DNA from 2 places in the Achromobacter mucicolens genome. Region 2 is predicted to be linked to the other one. Evidence: predicted binding sites of a transcription regulator. Region 2 holds the regulator's gene; the other holds the start of a gene.
What was found. The regulator NrdR, encoded in region 2, represses ribonucleotide reductase genes. The targets are predictions, from matches to a motif close to CACNANATNTNGTG.
Positions count from the first base shown of each region.

Region 1 (10,207 bases), 2.4 Mb from region 2:
CATGGCGGATGTGTCGTTCGTGGGCTGGTACGGCCTGGTCGCGCCGGCCCAGACGCCATCCACCGTCATGCACACGCTGAACCGGGCCATGACGGAAATCATGCACGACGAACAAGTGCGCAAGAGCGTATCGGACCTGTCGCTCAATCCCGTCTTCCTGCCCGGCCAGGCCTTCAGGGACCAGATCACGATCGAGATCGCCAGATTCAGCGCCGTCGCCCAGCGTGCAGGCATTACGCTTGAGTGACCGCAACACGGGACGCCCACCGGCGTCCCGCCTGCTTTGCGTGCCGCGTCATCAATCCGGCACCATGCTGCTGATCTTGGATCCTTCCAGCCCCATCCCCGCCATCAGGCCCTGCTCGCCAAACGGCACCGCGTACACGTCCTGCGTCAGGGTCGTGGTCGAGATGCTGGCAGCATAGCCCTGGTCGACCACGACCAGGCTCGGGCCCGCGCCCAGCGCCCAGCCGTCGCTCTGATTCAGATACGCCAGCGCGGGCTCGTTCATGAAGAACAGCGCGTACGAGAACTGTTGCGCGCCCGCCTGCAGTCCGAACGACAGCGCCGAGATCGAATAAAAGCCCTCGACCTGACCGCGCCGGATCAAGGCGCCCGAGCCGCGCTCGCCACCCACCAGGAAACCGCCCTTGATGATGTTGGGAAACACCAGCACCGCAACGGCCTTGTCGCCCAGTTGGCGGATGCGTGGGTCCTGCGTGTAAAGCTGCTCTAGCGCCGCCGTTGCGTCGGCGCTTATCTCCGCCGCCGACGCCGCCCGCGCGGACGGCGCGACGCTGATCAGGGCGGAAAAAGACAAAAGGCTGGCACAAAGCCAGCCAACGAATTTCACAGGCAACACGGACGCTCGGTTCATACGGCCTCCCCGGTTAGACAGGGCGAGCGCCCGATGCGCTCGCCCGACCTGCCGGCTCAGTATTCGAGAGGCGTCCCGCGGGTGTCAATGGTCCTTGCTTACCCGTGCTGCCGCGCCCCTCATACCTTGGGCGGCGTCGTCTCCCGTTCCGGATGGCGATGTTTGCCCAAGGCGGCAATGAACGCTTGCGGATCCTCGCCGCCCAACAGCAGTCCGCCATCGTTCGGATCGGGGTCGATGCCCGCCGCGGCGTACACCTGAACGCCGTCGCCGACACCCATCAGCGTCTTGCCGTGGCGATAGGCGTCGCGCAGGAACTCCAGCGCCCGTCCGTCGGCCGCCAGGCGTTGCACGGCGTCGGCGCCACCGACAACCACCGCGCCGTCAAACACCACGGACGGATGGTTGTCCAGCGACGCATCCGCATCGAACGCACCGCCCTCGCCCGTCTGCATCGGACCAATGCGCTGGCCCACCAGCCGCACGACGGCGCCTGCCTGCATGAGCGCGTCGGCCACGGCGGACAGCGCCTTGCCGTCCACGCCTTCCGCCGCCAGGATGGCGACCTTGCGCGTCGCCACGCCGCCGTCGCCAGGGCGGGCGGTCAGCGACAGCGAGGGCGACACCTGCACTTCGGACTTGGGCGGATTCTTCGTCGCGCGCGGCAAGGGATCCGGCAAGGGCATGCCGATTTCATCGGCCACGCCCTGCGCCAGTTCGTCCGACACATTGCGCAGGGAAGCGACCATGCGCTCGCGGATCTGCGGCACCGTCACCTTGCTGAGCTCGAACGCGAAGGCGTCGATGATGTGCTTGCGTTCCCATGCGGTCTGGCTGTCGTAGAACAGCGTGGCCTGGTTGTAGTGCTCGGCAAATTTTTCCGGATGTCCGCGCAGTTCGTCGCTTGTCACCGGCTCCGGAAACGACACGAACCCGTCCATTCCCGCCTGGAACGGACAGCCGCCGGCAAGGGAATTGGGCTCGTAGGACACGCGGCCGCGATGAATGGTCTGGCGATGCATGCCGTCGCGCTGGTTGTTGTGCACCGGCGCCAGCGGCGCGTTGATGGGGATCTCGTGGAAGTTCGGGCCGCCCAGGCGCGAGATCTGCGTGTCGACGTAGGAATGGATGCGGCCAGCCAGCAGCGGGTCATTCGTGAAGTCCACGCCGGGGACCACGTGCGCGGCGCAGAAGGCCACCTGCTCGGTCTCGGCAAAGAAGTTGTCGGGGTTGCGATCCAGCACCATGCGGCCGATGGGCACGACCGGCACCAGTTCCTCGGGCACGATCTTGGTCGCGTCCAGCACGTCGAAGCTGAAGCCTTCGGCCTGGTCTTCCGTGAAGACCTGCACGCCCAGCTCCCATTGCGGACCATGACCCGCGTCGATGGCTTCCCAGAGGTCGCGGCGGTGATAGTCGGGGTCTGCGCCCGACACCTTGACCGCCTCGTTCCACACTTGCGAGTGCGTCCCCAGGATGGGATTCCAGTGGAATTTCACCAGGCGCGATTCACCCTGCGCGTTGACGAACCGGAACGTGTGCACGCCAAAGCCCTGCATCATCCGGTAGCTGCGCGGGATCGCGCGGTCCGACATCACCCACATCAGCATGTGGGTGGACTCGGGCATGAGCGACACGAAGTCCCAGAAGGTATCGTGCGCGGACGCGGCCTGCGGCATGCCATGGTGCGGCTCGGGCTTGACCGCGTGGACCAGGTCCGGGAATTTCATCGCATCCTGGATGAAGAACACCGGCATGTTGTTGCCCACCAGGTCCCAGTTGCCCTCGTCGGTATAGAACTTGACGGCAAAGCCACGCACGTCGCGCGCCGTGTCCTTGGATCCGCGCTCGCCCGCCACCGTCGAAAAGCGCACGAACACCGGCGTGCGCTTGCCGGCCTCGGCAAACAGCGACGCGGCGGTCAGGTCGGTCAGCGGCTTGTAGCACTCGAAGTAGCCGTGGGCCGCCGAGCCGCGGGCGTGCACGATGCGCTCGGGAATCCGCTCATGGTCGAAGTGCGTGATCTTCTCGCGAAGGATGAAATCCTTCAGCAGCGCCGGCCCGCGCAGGCCAGCCTTGAGCGAATGCTGGTTGTCGCTGACGCGAACGCCCTGATTGGTGGTCAGTTCCTGGCCGCCGCCGTCCGCGCGCACGCGCGGCAGTTGGCCGTCGACACGGTTCACGCCCGGGGTCGCGGCGTCGCCGGTCTTGTCCGACACTTCCTTTTCGGACAGCGAGCTTGCGCCGACGGCGGGGTCCACGGCGCCCACGTGCGCGCCGGCGTACGGGCAACGCGCGGCCTGCTCGCCGTACTCGGCTTCCTTGTTGGTGTTATGGGGCATGGCGCCCACGGTGGCGCCCACCGCTGCCGCGCGCTTGAGCGCGGGGTGGCTCGGCTTGCCGGCCGGTCCGCTTGCGGGACCGCTGTCGGTGTTCATGTAGGCGGTGTCCAGTGCACCGCCCTGGCCGGCCTTGGCTGGCTTTTTGCTTGCCATGAGTCTTTCTCCTTAATGGGTTAGCATCGAGTCGCGCGCCTGTTCGGCGCGGGATGCGCCAATGGCGGTCTCGACCTTCTTCACTTCTTCGGGCGGCGGCAGCACGGCGGGGAAGCCGAGCGACTCGATCCACAGTTCGCGCGACCAGCCCTGCGTGTGATAAAGGTGGTGGTCCTCGTCGGTCGCCACCGCGTCGTAGGCTTGCTTGAGGATCTTGGCCTGCTCGCCCGACTGCTGCTCGGCAATCAACCCGATCAACGACCAATTGGCGTGATCCTTGGTCTCGGCCAGCACCACGCATTCGGTGGCCACGAGCTGCGCGGCTTCGGGATCGCCGGCCGAAATGGCCATCTTCATGGCCTTCACCAACGATTCGCCCAAGTGCCGCACCACGTCGCGGCCCGGCGACTTGGCCTGCGGGTCGAGCTTCAGTTGCTCGAAGACGGTCAGCAGCACGCGGCGATGCGTGCGCGTTTCTTCCAGATAGCCCAGCCATTCCTTCTTCAGGTCTTCGTTGATGGCACACGACACTGCGGTCTCGTAGATGGCGAGGCCGCCAATTTCGGTTTCCAGGGCCTGGTACAGCAGTTCCTTGATCTGATCGGCGTTTCCGGCTTTGCGCTTCATGGTTGGGCTCCTTGTGGTAGGTCATCAACGATCCGCACGCGGCGATCGTTCCGGATGGAGGCGCGAACCCAGCAATTGCCGTTCCTGCGATGGCAAAGCGCCTGCAAACGCCGCGCAGACGGGCCTTGCGGGGCGTCGCGGGGGCCGGCCGATCCGCACACGCTCCGCATCGCCCGGAAGAAAATACAAAGCCCCGCGCGCCGGACGCGCCGCCGATTCCCGTAGAATCAGGGTCGTTACCCATCAAAGCGCCAGCGCGCCGCGCCCTCACACAGGGTCGGCAACTCGCGCAAGACGTGCAGCCGCATGACCCTGAATGACCTCTGCGCAATCGCGATGGCCTTGCTGCTGACTTACGCCGGCATGGCTTGCCTGGCCCTGGCCACCCCCCGCCACTACCACCAGGTCTGGACGCGCAATCCCCGCGCGGCCCACACGCGCGTGCTGCGCGGCGCTGGCGCGCTGCTGATGGGGCTGGCGATCCTGCCTTGCGTCGGACTGTGGGGCGATGCGCTGGGCATGATGGTCTGGCTGGGCTGGCTCTGCGCGGGCGCGCTGCTGTGGTTTGGCAAACTGTCCTGGACGCCACGGCCTGCCGCAGGCGCTGCCGCCCTGGCGGTGGCGATATCCCTGGTGGGCGTGGGCATCGGGTTTTGACGGTGTTTTACTGAGCACCTGGCCGCGACCCATCGCAGCATTGCGCAATTTCGCAGACCATTTTGCCTGTTTGACGCCGGTCAACCTGCGCCCAGATGCCAACCATTCAGCACCATATGTGGTGGTAGAGTTTTCGAACTCCACTACATATGGTGCCAACAATGGGAATCCAACACATCCTCAAGCGCGACGGCCGCGTCGTTGCATTCGATAGCGAGAAGATCGCGCAAGCCATGGCGGCGGCGGGCCAAAGCACCGGGGAGTTGGACCTGCAAGGCGCACGCGCCCTGACCGGCACCGTCATCGCAAAGCTGGACGGCAATGTTTGCCCCGGCGTCGAAACCATCCAGAACCGCGTCGAGGAAGCCCTGGTCCAGGCGGGCCATTGGCGCACGGCGCGCGCCTACATCGTCCATCGCGAGCAGCACGCCCGCCTGCGGTCCCTGCGCCACACGCTGGTCGACGTGGAAAGCGCCATGGAAGAGTATCTGGAACAGCGCGACTGGCGCGTGAATGCCAACGCCAACCAGGGATACAGCCTGGGCGGCCTGATCCTGAACGTGGCCGGCAAGGTCACCGCCAACTACTGGCTGTCCAACGTCTTCACGCCCGAAGCCGGCCACGCCCACCGCGAAGGCGACATCCACATCCACGACCTGGACATGCTCAGCGGTTACTGCGCCGGCTGGTCGCTGCGCCAGCTGCTGACCGAAGGCTTCAACGGCATCCCGGGCAAGGTCGAATCCACGCCCCCGAAACATATGTCGGCCGCCATCGGCCAGATCGTCAACTTCCTGGGCACGCTGCAGAACGAATGGGCCGGTGCGCAGGCATTCAGTTCGTTCGACACCTACATGGCGCCCTTCATCCGCCGCGACGCGATGACCTACGCGGACGTCAAGCAATCCATCCAGGAACTGATCTTCAACCTGAACGTGCCCAGCCGCTGGGGCACACAGACGCCCTTCACCAACCTGACCTTCGACTGGACCTGCCCGGCCGACCTGAAGGACCAGATCCCGTACGTGGGCGGCGAGGAAATGCCGTTCTCCTACGGCGACCTGCAAGCCGAAATGGACATGATCAACCGCGCCTACATCGAGGTCATGATGGCTGGCGACGCGAAGGGCCGCGTGTTCACGTTCCCCATCCCCACCTACAACATCACGCCGGATTTCGACTGGGACCACCCGAACACCGAGCGCCTCTTTGAAATGACGGCGCGCTATGGGCTGCCCTACTTCCAGAACTTCCTGAATTCCGACCTCGAGCCGCACATGGTGCGCTCGATGTGCTGCCGCCTGCAGCTCGACCTGCGCGAACTCTTGAAGCGCGGCAACGGGCTCTTCGGCTCGGCCGAGCAGACGGGGTCGGTCGGCGTGGTGACCGTGAACTGCGCCCGCCTGGGCCATACGTGCCGCGGCGACGAGGCGCGCCTGATGGAACGCCTGGACTATCTCCTGGCGCTGGGCCGCGATGTTCTGGAAACCAAGCGCAAGGTGGTGCAGCGCTATATCGACCAGGGGCTCTACCCCTACACCCGCCGCTACCTGGGCACGTTGCGCAACCACTTCAGCACGCTGGGCGTGAACGGCATCAACGAGATGATCCGCAACTTCACCGACGACGCCGAAGACGTGACCACGCCCGCCGGCCACGCCTTTGCCGTGCGCCTGCTGGATCGCGTGCGCCAGCGCATGACCGAATTCCAGGAAGAAACCGGCCATCTCTACAACCTGGAGGCCACGCCCGCCGAAGGCACCACATACCGATTCGCCCGCGAAGACCGCAAGCGCTATCCCGGCATCCTGCAAGCGGGCACGGACGCCCAGCCTTACTACACCAACTCCAGCCAGTTGCCGGTGGGCTACACGGACGATCCCTTCCACGCACTGGAACTGCAGGAAACGCTGCAAAGCAAGTACACGGGCGGCACGGTGCTGCACCTGTACATGAACGAAGCCGTGTCCACCGCCGAGGCCTGCAAACAGCTCGTGCGCCGCGCGCTCACCAACTTCCGCCTGCCCTACATCACCGTCACGCCCACGTTCTCGATCTGCCCGAATCACGGTTATCTGGCGGGGCACCACGAGTTCTGCCCCAAGTGCGACGCGGAGCTGCTGGCCAAGCAATCGGCCTGCTGCACGCCGGCGTAGCGTTTCCGGACCCGGACCGGCGCGTGGCATCCCGGCGCGCGCTGTCCTTCACCCGCCGGGCATGCGTCCGGCATTCACTCCCGAGGAAATCTCATGCAAACCTTGACCGCCCCCGCCGCCACGTCCGCTTCCGCCGTCCAACTGGACGACAGCCAGCGCGTGCGCTGCGAAGTCTGGACCCGGGTGATGGGCTACCACCGCCCGGTGTCTTCCTTCAACACCGGCAAACAGGGCGAATTCAATGAGCGCCGCTTCTTCGTCGAACGCAGTGCCTGAAGGCGGCTCGCCCGTGGGCGCTTCGCAGGCCGGCGGCGCCGGCCGGCCCGCCAGCCAGGCCGTGCGCCTGCTGACCGACCGGCCAGCCTATGCCTCGCCGCCCCAACCCGTCATCCAGCCCCTGCCCCGGCACTCGCCCGCGGTCGGGGGGCTGGTGCCTTTTTCCACCGTGGACTGGCCGGGCCAGCTGGCGGCGGTCGTCTTCATCTCGGGTTGTCCGTGGCGGTGCCACTATTGCCACAACACCGAGCTGCAGACGCGCGCCGCCCGCTACGACTGGCGTGAAGTCCGTGCCTTCCTTGAAACCCGCAAGGGCCTCCTGGATGCGGTCGTGTTCTCCGGCGGCGAGCCCTTGAGCGAACCGCGCCTGCCCGCCATGATCCGCGACATCAAACGCATGGGCTACCGCGTGGGCCTGCACACCGCAGGCATCTATCCGTTGCGGCTGGCCGACGTGCTGCGCCATCTGGACTGGGTGGGCATGGATATCAAGGCGGACGCCAAGGGCTATGACGACATCACGGGCCGTCGCGACTCGCAGCGCCCGGCGCTCGCGTGCCTGACGCAGTTGCTATCGGCAGGCACGGACTTCGAATGCCGCATCACCTGGCATCCGGACTGGCTGGACGAACCGCGCCTGATGACGCTGGCGCGCGAACTCTCGCGCCGCGGCGTGCGCCAGTTTGCGGTGCAAGCGGCACGCGCCGCGCCCGGCGCCCCGGTCGCGCGCGCGCTCAGCAACCAGGCGCAGGCCGAGCTGCGGCAAACCTTCGAGGAATTTGCCTATCGCTGAGCCAGGTGCGCGGCCAGGGTGGCATGAAACCGCGGCGACACCACGGCGCCCACATTGCAGCGGGACCACGGCGACACCGCCTTGGGGTCCACGCTGAACACGCGGCCCGGCGCCATGATGACCTTTTCGGGCATCAGCGCCTCGGCCAGCGTCAGCGAGTCCGGCACGCCCGGAAACGCCGCCCACAGGTACAGCGAGCTGGTCGGCCGCGTAAACACGTAGGCGCCCAGCGCGTCCAGCACCTGCAAGGCCTGTCCGGTCGCGGCCTCCAGCCGTTGCCGCAGCCGCACCAGATGCCGCTCGTAATGGCCCTCGCGCAGCATCACGTCCACCATCCGTTCGCAGTATTCGGAACTGCTGACATGCACCAGCGCCTTCAGGTCGGCCAGATCGCTGGCCAATGCCGCATTGCAGGCGATGAAACCCACGCGCAGCGCCGCGGAGAACGACTTGGAGAAGCTGCCGATGTATAGCGTGCGCTCAAGCTGATCCAGCGCCGACAGCCGGACCGAGGACGTGGGCTTGAAGTCCGCCAGCGGATCGTTCTCGACCACCATCAGGTTGTAGCGCTCTGCCAACTGCAGGATCTTGTAGGCCTTGGCCGGCGTCATGTCCGAGCCGGTCGGGTTGTGCGCGATCGATTGCGTGAAGAATAGCCGCGGCTTTTCGCGCTGCAGCAACGCTTCCAACGCCACCACGTCCGGCCCGTCGGGCAGGCGCGGCACGCCCACCATCCGCACCCCGGCCAGCTTCAGCTTGCCAAAGAGCGGGTAGTAACCTGGGTCGTCCACCAGCGCCGTCGACCCCGGCGGCAGGAAGTACCGGATCACCAGGTCCATGGCCTCGTTGGCGCCATGCGTGAGCACCAATTGCGACGGCGCGGCGTTGATGCCCACATCGCCCAGCTTGCGCACCAGGCTTTCGCGCAGCGGCGCGTAGCCGAAACGGCTGCCATAGCGGAATAACGCCCCGAGCCCCGTGCGCACCACCTTCTGGTGGTAGCGGTCCATGCGCATGTCCGCCAGCCACTCCACCGGCGGAAATCCATCGCCCACGGCAACCGCGTCCGGCTGGGTCTTGAGCTGCTCGCGCATGAGCCACACGATATCCATCGCCCGGCTCAGTTGCCCCGGTTCCTCGTCCGCCGCGGGTCGCGCGTGGTCGACGTCCAACACGTAAAAGCCAGAGCCGCGCCGCGGCTCGACCAGCCCGCGCGCCACCAGCATTTCAAATGCCACGACCACCGTGTTCTTGGCATAGCGGTGCAACTGCGCCAGCTCGCGCAAGGACGGCAACTTGTCGCCGGCGCGATAGACGCCGTCTGCGATCTGCTGGCCGATCAGGTTGGCCAGGCTTTCGGCGATGGGCGCCGGGCGCTGCGGCCTGCCAGGCGGATTGGCGTCTGCCACGTTGGGATCCCCATGAATGCGTTGCCGAAAATTGGTGCAGTGCAATGGTACTGTTTGCCCAAACTGTACCTCTGAATAGCGGTACAGTTTACCTAGAATCAGGCCACTCGATTCTTATACGGAGACACGCCATCGTGGCCGATTCACGCCTGCCCAACTTCCGGGCCCTCACGCCCGCCCAACGCCTCGCTGCCATTGCCGACGCCGCCTCGCTTACGGCAGAAGAGCGCAGCCTGCTCGCCGAGCCCGGCGCCCTGGGCCTTGCCCGCGCCGACGGCATGATCGAAAACGTGCTGGGCACTTTCGAGCTGCCGCTGGGCGTGGCGGGCAACTTCCAGGTCAACGGCCGCGACGTGCTGGTGCCGATGGCGGTGGAAGAACCGTCCGTCGTGGCTGCCGCTTCGTTCATGGCCAAGCTGGCGCGCGAGTGCGGCGGCTTCGAGACATCCAGCACCCGGCCCCTCATGCGTGCGCAGGTGCAGGTGCTGGGCCTGACCGACCCGCATGGCGCGCGGCTGGCCCTGCTGCGCGAGCGGGAGCGGATCCTGACGCTGGCCAACAGCCGAGACAAGGTGCTGATCGAACTGGGCGGCGGCTGCCAGGACATCGAAGTGCACGTCTTTCCTGACACGCCGCGCGGTCCGATGATCGTGATGCATCTGATCGTCGACGTGCGCGATGCCATGGGCGCCAACACCGTCAACACCATGGCCGAGGCCGTGGCGCCGCTGGTCGAGGAGATCGTCGGCGGGTCGGTGCGGCTGCGCATCCTGTCCAACCTGGCCGACTTGCGGCTGGCCCGCGCCCGCGTGCGTCTGACCCCGCAGACGCTGGACACCAAGGAGCGCAGCGGGGCCGAGATCATCGAAGGCGTGCTGGATGCCTACACGTTCGCCGCCATCGACCCGTACCGCGCC
Region 1 covers NZ_CP123364.1:3,048,869-3,059,075, forward strand. Annotated here, with positions in the region: gene QEP15_RS13925 (Bug family tripartite tricarboxylate transporter substrate binding protein) at 1-247, shown strand, start outside; gene QEP15_RS13930 (lipid-binding SYLF domain-containing protein) at 299-820, opposite strand; gene QEP15_RS13935 (catalase) at 997-3,372, opposite strand; gene QEP15_RS13940 (hypothetical protein) at 3,385-3,999, opposite strand; gene QEP15_RS13945 (DUF3325 domain-containing protein) at 4,306-4,656, shown strand; gene QEP15_RS13950 (ribonucleoside triphosphate reductase) at 4,818-6,812, shown strand; gene nrdD (anaerobic ribonucleoside-triphosphate reductase) at 6,906-7,088, shown strand; gene QEP15_RS13960 (anaerobic ribonucleoside-triphosphate reductase activating protein) at 7,054-7,881, shown strand; gene QEP15_RS13965 (aminotransferase-like domain-containing protein) at 7,872-9,290, opposite strand; gene QEP15_RS13970 (hydroxymethylglutaryl-CoA reductase, degradative) at 9,422-10,207, shown strand, end outside.
Region 1: a site for NrdR is predicted at 4,798-4,811, ahead of QEP15_RS13950 (ribonucleoside triphosphate reductase). Genes of this name have one in related genera too.

Region 2 (10,207 bases):
CGGCGACATGATGCCGGTCAGGTAGCGCTTCGGAATGCCGTATTCCTTTTCGAGCATGTCGCCGAACCGTTCGGGATGAAACAACCCGAGCGGCGATTCGTTGACCGGCGATCCCTTCAGGGCGTAGATCGGAAAACTTTCCATCAACGCCTTGAGCCGTTCCGCGATGGACGACTTGCCGCCGCCCACCGGCCCGAGCAGATAGAGGATTTGCTTGCGCTCCTCCAGTCCCTGCGCGGCGTGCTTGAAGAACGCGACGATCTGTCCGATCACGTCCTCCATGCCGTAGAACTCCTGGAACGCCGGATAGCGTCGGATGGTCCGGTTGGAAAACAAACGGGAAAGACGTGGGTCGTTGCGCGTATCCACGATCTCAGGTTCGCCGATCGCGGCCAACATGCGCTCAGCGGGGCTGGCGTAGGCCATGGGATCGCGCTTGGCGAGGTTCAGATACTCCTCGAGCGAGAGCTCCGATTCCTGCTCTCTTGCATACTGCGACTTGAAGCCTTCGACGATGTTTTGCACGGAAACCTCCTACAACACGCGAAAAATTCAATACGTCCCTACATGCCCATTGTGCATCAGCGCCTGCGAATTACTAAACAACTTCGCTGTCGGCGTTTTCGGCAGGTCGTTATGTTGCTTTCGCCACACATCAACCATAAGCACGATCGGACCCTTTCTGTTTAGGCTGCACCCCTCGGAAACAAGTTCCATCAGGGTTGCAACGTTGGTGAGCGAATTCGCACAGTCGTTTTCAGCATAGAGCCGCATATAGCGTGCCTGACGCAGCCGCACATGAAATGCTCGGCAATGAAATGACGGAATGAGCGATATCCAATGGATTCTTATGAGCCGGGATAAACCCGAAACGTCCGCCATGCGATCGCAGCGAACGTCCTGAACGGCGCTTTGCGTCTTCGTTCAGTGTCGTGCCGGTCGGTGTTGAACTGCGCCGATTCGCGGCACGGGAATCCGTGGTGACGAGGGCGCGCGGCGGCTGTGCGGGGGGTCCGTGAGCGCGTAGCGCCAAGTCATGCGTCTTATGCTAAGCCTGTGACCGGCTCGTGGCAATTCATTTTGTGCGAATTGCGCGTGCGCGTAATCGCGCGAAACACGATTGACGCCGCGCATGCCGATGCCGGTCATGCAATACGGCACGTCGCATCGGCAGCCCCGCGCCGCCAAGACGCAGGCAGCGCGCGGCTCTACGCGGATTGGCAGCCGAACCCTCGGAGTGCTAGCAGCGGTTTTGCTACGACAGCGCGGGCAGCGCCACGCTTTCCATCAATTGGCGCCACGTGCCGGCGACACGCGCGCGAACGCGTAGATCCGCACCCACGCGCACGGCATCGGTGAATTCATAACGCCGCGCGGCGTCCAGATGCTCCAGCATCGGCAGGCGCACCATGCCCGCCGCGTCGCCCAGCAGCACCGGCGCCAGATACAGCAGCAGTTCGTCGACGCAGCCAGCGGAAACCAGCGCGCCGCTCAGGCCCGCGCCGGCCTCGACGTGGACCTCGTTGAACTGCTCGGCAGCCATCCAGCGCATCATCCCGGGCAGATCGACGCGCCCCGGTTCCGTCCCGGGCAAGCACACGACACGCGCGTTCTTGTCCGCCAGTCGCGCGGCCTTTGCGGCGTCCTCGCGCGCGGTGAACACGATGACTTGCGCCCCGTCGAACAACCGCGCGGTTTCGGGGATCTCGAAACGGCCGTCCACGACGGCCTTGCGCGGCTGGCGCGGCGTCTGGACGTCGCGCACGTTCAGTTGGGGATCGTCCTTCTGCACCGTGCCCATGCCCGTCAGGACGACACAACTGCGCGCGCGCCAGCGGTGCCCGTCGGCGCGCGCCTCAGGACCCGTGATCCATTGCGACATGCCGTTATGCAGCGCGCTGCGGCCGTCCAGCGACGCCGCCATCTTCATCCACACCCACGGCAGGCCGCGGCTCATGCGCGAGATGAAGCCGGCGTTCACCGCCAGCGCCTCTTCGCGGCAAACGCCCGTCGTCACCGCGATGCCGGCGTCGCGCAGGCGCGCCAGCCCCTGGCCGTTCACCAGCGGATTCGGATCGCCCATTGCGACCACCACGCGCGCCGGCCGCGCCGCCAGCACCGCATCCACGCAAGGCGGCGTGCGGCCGAAATGGCTGCAGGGCTCCAGCGTGACGTACAACGTGGAACCTGCCACCGACTCGCCACGCGACTGCGCGTCGCGCAGCGCGCAGATTTCGGCATGCGGGCCGCCTGGCGGCTGCGTCGCGCCCTCGCCCAGCACGCGGCCGTCACGCACGATGACGCAGCCGACCCGGGGGTTGGGCGCGGTGGTCGTCATGACGGTCTGCGCCAGCGCCAGCGCGCGTCGCATCCAGAAGAGGTCGTCGGAGTCGCGGGAAATGTCCATGCCGGCGATTGTATGTCCGCCGGCGCCGTCCCGCCCGGCTTTGCCCCCATGCCGCCGCGCCAGGATACGGATGTCCGTTTTGGGCCGCCCGCCGTCTCGGATAGCGCTCGCCGCCGAGCCGGTTCGGAGTAAAAATAGCGCCGTACCCCTTGAATCCATGGCCAGGAGGCCCGGAAATGAAACAGGCACTTATCGTTATCGACGTACAAGACTCTTTCCGCCAACGTCCGTTTTGGGACGAATCGGAGTATCCGGCGTTCATTTCGCAGATTCAGGCCCTGATCGATGGCGCCCAGGCCAAGGACATTCCAGTGCTGCAGGTGTTTCACACCAGCCCGTCCGATGATCCCGCGAACCCCTTTTCGCTCGCCTCCGGACACGTCAAGACGTTGAAGGAACTGCGTATTGCTCCGACCGCGGTGTTCCACAAGACGGTCCATTCGTCGCTCTACGCGAAGGATGAAACCGGCGCCTCGTTGCACGACTGGCTGCTCAAGCACGGCATCGAAGGCATCATCGTGGCTGGTATCCGCACCGAACAATGCTGCGAAACCACGTCGCGCCATGCCAGCGATGCCGGCTTCAAGGTGGTCTTTCCGACTGACGCCACGCTGACCTTCGCGATGCAAAGCCCGTCGGGCAGGACCTACACGCCGGCCGAGATCCGCGATCGGACCGAGCTGGTGCTGCAAGGCCGTTTTGCCCGCATCGTCCGCGCCGCCGACGCGCTGGCCGTGTAACGCGCAGGCGGGAGGCGCAGATGGTTCCGGTGTACTTCGTGGTGCCGCGCGGCATCGTCCTCCTGGACCTCGCCGGTCCGGCGGAGGCCTTCCGCGTGGCCAACAAGCTGTGCCCGGGCACATTCACCCAGCATTTCTGCAGCCCCTCCCGCGACGTCGAAAGCGGCATTCCCGGCCTGCACCTGGCGCGCTTGCAGCCCCTGCCGGCCGTGCTGCCGGCAAACGCGCTGGTCATCGTCTCGGGCGTGGTGGGCAAGCACACGCGCCTGGACGATGAGGACGCGCGCGCCATCGTGGCGTGGCTGGCTGCCCGGCATCCGGCCGACGGCTTCACCCTGATGACGGTCTGCGCGGGCGCGCTGTTCGCGGCCGCGGCGGGGCTGACGCGGCAGCGCGAATGCACCACCCACCACACCTGCCTGGAAGAGCTCGCCGCCCTTGATCCCACCGCGCGCCTGCTGGACAACCGCATCTTCGTCGAAGACGGAAACCTCGTCAGCAGCGCGGGCATCACGGCGGGGATCGATCTGGCGCTGCACATGGTGGCGCGCCATTGCGGCCCGCGCGTGGCCAGCGAGGCGGCGCGCGACATGGTTGTCTACCAGCGCCGCGCCGGCTCGGACTCGGCCCTGTCGCCGTGGCTGGACCATCGCAGTCATATGCATCCGGGCGTGCACCGGGTGCAGGATGCCGTCATCCGCGATCCCGCCGCCCCCTGGTCGGCCCAGTCGCTGGCGGACCAGGCGCACACCAGTGCCCGGCACCTGACGCGCCTGTTTCGCGAGCACGCGGGGTGCACGCCGATGGATTACCTGTATCAGATCCGCGTGGCGCTGGCTCGCGACCTGCTGCGCGACACCCGGCTGGACCTGGAACGCGTGGCGGAAAAGTCGGGATTTGGATCGGCGCAGCACATGCGCCGCGTGTGGCGCAAATTCCAGCCGCTGACGCCCAGCCTGATGCGCGGGGCGCCTGGCTAGTCCTTGCGCAGCTTGCCCGGCAGCAGCGGGCCCTGCATCTCGCGGATGGCTTCGACGAATTCACCGATGTCCTCGAAGCTTTTGTAGACCGAGGCGAAACGCACGTAGGCCACCTTATCCAGCTTGCGCAGCTCGTTCATGACGAGCTCGCCGATATGTTCGGACGGCACCTCACGCTGGCCGCTGGCCAGCAATTGCTCTTCGATCCGGGCGACGGCGGCATCCACGTCCTCCGTGCTGACGGGGCGTTTGCGCAGCGCAAGGCTCAGGCTTGCGCGCAGCTTGACGGGATCGTATTCGCTGCGGCTGCCATTGCGCTTGACGATCGACGGCATGGCAAGCTCCACCCGTTCGTAGGTGGTGAACCGCTTGTCACAGGACAGGCAGCGGCGGCGACGGCGGATGGCGTCGCCCTCTTCGGAGACCCGGCTGTCGACAACCTGCGTTTCGGCATTGCCGCAAAATGGACACCGCATGTGTGATCCCTAAAGGCGCTGATGGCAATAATTGAGCATATTGTAACGACGGGCATGATGCAAAGCGTCAATTCGGACGACTGCCCAGCCGCGGCCGCCTGGCCGATTGCCAGGCAGGACGCCGCCTGCATGCCCAAAAAGAACAAGGGACGGCGTCTTGCGAAACCGTCCCTTTGCCCGATTCCCGTTCGCGGCATGGCCGCGCCCGGGTCGCCCGCTTACTTCTTGCCGTAAACCGGCAGGCGCGAGGTCAATTCATTGACCTTGGCGCGCACGGCGGCGATGTTGGCTTCGTCGCGCGGGTTGTCCAGCACGTCGGCGATCAGGTTGGCCGTCAGTTCGGCGTCGGCTTCGGTGAAGCCGCGGGTCGTCATGGCCGGCGTGCCCAGGCGGATGCCGCTGGTCACGAAGGGCTTTTCCGGATCGTTCGGGATGGCGTTCTTGTTGACCGTGATGTGGGCCTGGCCCAGCACCGCTTCGGCTTCCTTGCCCGTGATGCCCTTGGAACGCAGGTCCACCAGCATGACGTGGCTCTCGGTACGGCCCGAGACGATACGCAGGCCACGCTTGACCAGCGTGTCGGCCAGCACCTTGGCGTTCTTGACGACTTGCTGCGCGTAGTCCTTGAACCCGGGTTCCAGCGCTTCCTTGAAGGCCACGGCCTTGCCGGCGATGACATGCATCAGCGGACCGCCCTGGATGCCGGGGAAAATCGCCGAGTTGATGATCTTCTCGTGCTCGGCCTTCATCATGATGACGCCGCCGCGCGGGCCGCGCAGCGACTTGTGCGTCGTCGAGGTGACGAAGTCGGCGTGCGGGACCGGGTTGGGGTAGGCGCCGCCAGCAACCAGGCCGGCGTAGTGGGCGATGTCGACCATGAACAGCGCGCCGTTTTCACGGGCGATGCGGGCCATGCGTTCGAAATCGATGTGCAGGGCGTAGGCCGACGCGCCAGCCACGATCAGCTTGGGCTTGTGTTCCTTGGCCAACTGCTCGACCTGGTCGTAGTTCAGGACTTCGTTTTCGTCCAGACCATAGGAGATGAAGTTGTACAGCTTGCCCGAGGCGTTGACCGACGCGCCGTGCGTCAGGTGGCCGCCTTCGGCCAGGCTCATGCCGAGCACAGTGTCGCCCGGCTTGAGGACCGCCATGTACACGCCCTGGTTTGCCTGCGAACCCGAGTTGGGCTGCACGTTGGCGGCTTCGGCGCCAAAGATCTGCTTCAGGCGGTCGATGGCCAGCTGTTCGACCACGTCCACGTATTCGCAACCACCGTAGTACCGCTTGCCCGGGTAGCCTTCGGCGTACTTGTTCGTGAGCTGCGTGCCCTGCGCTTCCATGACGGCGGGGCTGGCGTAGTTCTCCGAAGCGATCAGCTCGATGTGCTGCTCTTGGCGCTGGTCTTCCTTCTGGATGGCGGCCCAAACGTCCGGGTCAGCCTTGGACAAGGTGAGGTTGCGGTCAAACATGACGGGGGTTTCCTGAGGCGGTAATGGAAAAGAAACGGCAGATAAGAAAACGGCGTCGGGCGGGTAAACCCGGAGAATGCTGAGTAGTTTACCCCGTCGCGCGGGATCATTTGCGCTTAAAACCACCGGAACCGCGCCAAATTCCGGCGCACGGGCGCGAAAACCACGGCTTGCCCACGCGGCCGGAAACGGCACTCATGCCGACTTGAGAAAGTTTCATGCAAGGGTGTTCACGCCACGGCCAACGGGGTGTCCGGCCGCGCCGCGGCCTTGCCGCCATGAAAAAGGGACGCACTGGGCGGCCCTGCGTACATCTGGCTGAGCGTCAGGCCGACGTGGCCCCGATTTGCTTGGGCGCGAGCCGGGGGTTCAGCGTATAGGTCCCGGTCAGCGATGCCTTGGCCAGCACGTGCTTCTGGATCGCCCGCAGCGCGTCTTCGCCCGTGAACGAGCCCTGCAGGTTCAGGCTGGGCACGTCCAACGCATACAGGGTGAAGATGTAGCGATGCACCAGGGCATCGTTCCAGGGCGGGCAAGGACCGTCGTAGCCGAAGTACTCGCCGCTCATGTCGTGGTCATTGGCGAACCACGACGAGTAGGAGTTGATGCCCTGGCGCGCGTCCATGGGCGCCAGCGGGCCACCCTTGCCGCGCGGCGTGATGCCGTTGGAGAACGCGCCTTCGTCGATCTCGCGCAGGTCGGCCGGCAGGTCCACCAGCACCCAGTGGAAGAAATCCACGCGGGCCAGGTCGGCGGGCACTTCGCGGCCTTCCTGGTTGACGTCGTCTGGGCGCGAGGGCACATCCGGATCGTGGCAGATCAGTGCAAACGACTGTGTGCCCGCGGGGACGTCGTCCCAGGAAAACTGCGGGTTGAAGTTATCTGCCAGCGCGACGTGCGATTGCGCATCGATCTTGCCGAATGCGTAGCGCTCGGGAATCGACTCGTGATCGGAAAATGACAAACTCGAAAGTTCCATGTCGTGCTCCTGTAAATGCCGCAAAGGCGCTCTGCCCCTGTCTGTACCCTCAGCGTATCAAAACTTCGCAATTACGGGTTCAAGTTAACACGGGCGAACTTTCGCTTGCCCACCTGAACGACGTAAGTCCCGGCCGGCAATTGCAACGATTTGTCTTCCACGCGATCGCCGTTGACGCGCACCCCGCCCTGCTCGACGTTGCGCTGCGCTTCCGACCCGGAGGCGACCAGACCCGCTTCGCGCAACAGCTTCAGAATACCCACCGGCGCGCCGCCGATATTGACCTCGGGCATGTCGTCGGGAATCGCGCCGTCGCGGAAACGCGCCTCAAACGAGGCCAGCGCATCGTCGGCGGCCTTGGCGGAATGAAAGCGCGCGATGATTTCCTGCGCCAGCATCACCTTGGCATCGCGCGGATTGCGCCCGCCATCGATCTCTTGCTTGAGCGCCGCGATCTCCTCCAGCGAGCGGAAGGACAGCAGTTCGAAGTAGCGCCACATCAGCGTGTCGGAGATCGACATCAGCTTGCCGAACATGGAATCGGGCGACTCCGAAATGCCGATGTAGTTGCCCTTGGACTTGGACATCTTCTCTACGCCGTCCGTCCCGACCAGCAGCGGCATCGTCAGGATGCATTGCGGCTCCTGTCCATACTCTTTTTGCAGTTCGCGCCCGACCAGCAGGTTGAACTTCTGATCGGTGCCCCCCAGCTCCAGATCTGACTTCAGCGCGACCGAGTCGTAACCCTGCATCAGCGGATACAGGAATTCATGGACCGAGATCGGGATACCGCCCTTGAAGCGCTTCGTGAAGTCTTCACGCTCCATCATGCGCGCCACCGTGTAACGCGACGCGAGCTGGATCATGCCGCGGGCGCCGAGCGGGTCGCACCATTCTGAGTTGTAGCGGATCTCGGTGCGGGCCGGATCCAGCACCAGGCTGGCCTGCGCGTAATAGGTCTTGGCGTTGGCCTCGATCTGTTCGCGCGTGAGCGGCGGGCGGGTGCTGTTGCGGCCGCTGGGGTCGCCGATGGTGGAGGTGAAGTCGCCGATCAGGAAGATGACGTTGTGCCCCAGGTCCTGGAGCTGGCGCATCTTGTTCAGCACCACCGTGTGGCCCAGGTGGATGTCCGGTGCGGTCGGATCCAGGCCAAGCTTGATGCGCAGCGGCACGCCAGTGGCGCGGCTCTTGGCCAGCTTGCGGGCGAATTCGGCTTCGACCAGCAGCTCATCGCAGCCGCGCTTGGCTATACGCAGATCGGCTTCGACTTCAGGTGTAATGGGGGCTTCGGTGGGTGACATGACAGGGGGGCCAATGCGGCTTCAGCCGACAAAAAGGTGTAAAAAGTGACGAAAACTATCGTAAATTCTAGCCGAATCAGCTAGGATACCGGCCTAATCATACGCAACTGCCATATGTACGCAGTTGCGTTCGCTCTACATCCCTTGTTCACAAGATGCGCCCCCGCGCCAGCCCTTGCCCCGGAAACGGTGCGCGCGAGGGCCGTTCGTGTACCGCACCCTGCGAGTTCAAGCCACCTGAGAGGGTATTTTCACGATGAATCGTGGCCTCCACGAACTGGCGAGTGGCCTCAAGCGCAAAGTCGCTGCCGTATTTGCGCCCGTTGAGCCCAAGCCCCATCGCTCGGGACTTTTCCGCCGCACGCTTCTCGTCACCGCAATTGGTCTGTTCGCAGGCGCCGCCGCTCTCGGCATGGTGCAGCAACCCGACCGCACCGAACTCCCCCCCTCGCGCGTCATCCAGAGCATTCTGCCGCTGACCGCCGAGCAAGTCGAAGTCAGCACGCCCAGCGCCGCCCCCTACATCAGCGAAACCCGGATCCGTCCGGGCGACACGCTGTCGGCGGTGCTGCAGCGCCTGGAACTCGACGCCCCCAATCTCCAGTCGTTCCTGACCCACGACGCCAGCGCCCGCAGCATCTACAAGCTGTACCCGGGCCGCTCGGTGCAAGCCGCCACGGACGAAGCGGGCAATCTGGTGTGGCTGCGCTACATCCACACGCCCGGCAACGAGACCGACGGCCAGGTCGTGACGCGCATGCTGCACGTTGCCCCGTCCGGCGACGGCTACAAGGCCGAGGAAGTCACCGAAAGCACGGAACGCCAGACCCGCGTCGCGGTCGGCACCATCAAGTCCTCGCTCTTCGGCGCCACGGACTCGGCCGGCATTCCCGACTCGGTCACCATGCAAATGGCCGACATCCTTAGCGCCAAGATCGACTTCCTGCGCGACCTGCGCCAGGGCGATCAATTCCGCGTGGTCTACGAAGTGCGCTCGCACGACGGCCGCTACGCTGGCGCCGGCCGCGTGCTGGCCCTGGAATTCATCAACGGCGGCAAGACCTACAACGCCGTCTGGTTCAGCCCCGACGAAAAGACCGGCTCCTATTACGACTTCGACGGCACCAGCCTGCGCGGCGCCTTCCTGCGCACCGCCCTGAAGTTCAGCCGCATCAGCTCGACCTTCGGCATGCGCATGCACCCCATCCACAAGACCTGGACGGGACACAAGGGCGTGGACTACGCCGCGCCGTCGGGCACGCCGATCCACTCCACCGCGGACGGCACGGTCGAATTCTCGGGCTGGCAGAACGGCTACGGCAACGTGGTCATCGTCAAGCACCACGGCAAGTACTCGACCCTCTACGCGCACCAGAGCCGCATCGCCGAAGGCGTCACCAAGGGCTCGAAGGTGTCGCAGGGCCAACTGCTGGGCTACGTCGGTTCCACCGGCTGGGCCACCGGCCCGCACCTGCACTACGAGTTCCGCGTCGACAACCAGCCCATCGATCCGCTGTCGGTGGACCTGCCCGTGGCCCGCGCCCTCGAACCCGCGGAAGTGCGCGCGTTCAACCAGGCGGTTGGCCCCTACAAGCAGCAGATCCAATTGCTGACGCAGTTCCAGCAGACGCTGCCCGACGCGCTGACCAACGTGGCCAGCCGCTAAGGCAGGTCCGAAAAAAACAGGCCCGCGCGCAGCGGGTGCGGCGGCGGGGCATCAAGCCCTAGCCGCCTTTTTCTTTGGAGGCGCCCGTGAATGCCACCCAGCCCATCCAGCAGGACCGCCGCACGCTCTACATTGGCCTGATGTCCGGCACCAGCGTCGACGGCGTCGACGGCGTGCTGACCCGTCTGG
Region 2 covers NZ_CP123364.1:635,392-645,598, reverse strand. Annotated here, with positions in the region: gene QEP15_RS02910 (PrkA family serine protein kinase) at 1-516, opposite strand, end outside; gene ribD (bifunctional diaminohydroxyphosphoribosylaminopyrimidine deaminase/5-amino-6-(5-phosphoribosylamino)uracil reductase RibD) at 1,256-2,371, opposite strand; gene QEP15_RS02900 (cysteine hydrolase family protein) at 2,584-3,147, shown strand; gene QEP15_RS02895 (GlxA family transcriptional regulator) at 3,168-4,127, shown strand; gene nrdR (transcriptional regulator NrdR) at 4,124-4,603, opposite strand; gene glyA (serine hydroxymethyltransferase) at 4,822-6,072, opposite strand; gene QEP15_RS02880 (YbhB/YbcL family Raf kinase inhibitor-like protein) at 6,398-7,051, opposite strand; gene tyrS (tyrosine--tRNA ligase) at 7,123-8,352, opposite strand; gene QEP15_RS02870 (M23 family metallopeptidase) at 8,609-10,018, shown strand; gene QEP15_RS02865 (anhydro-N-acetylmuramic acid kinase) at 10,159-10,207, shown strand, end outside.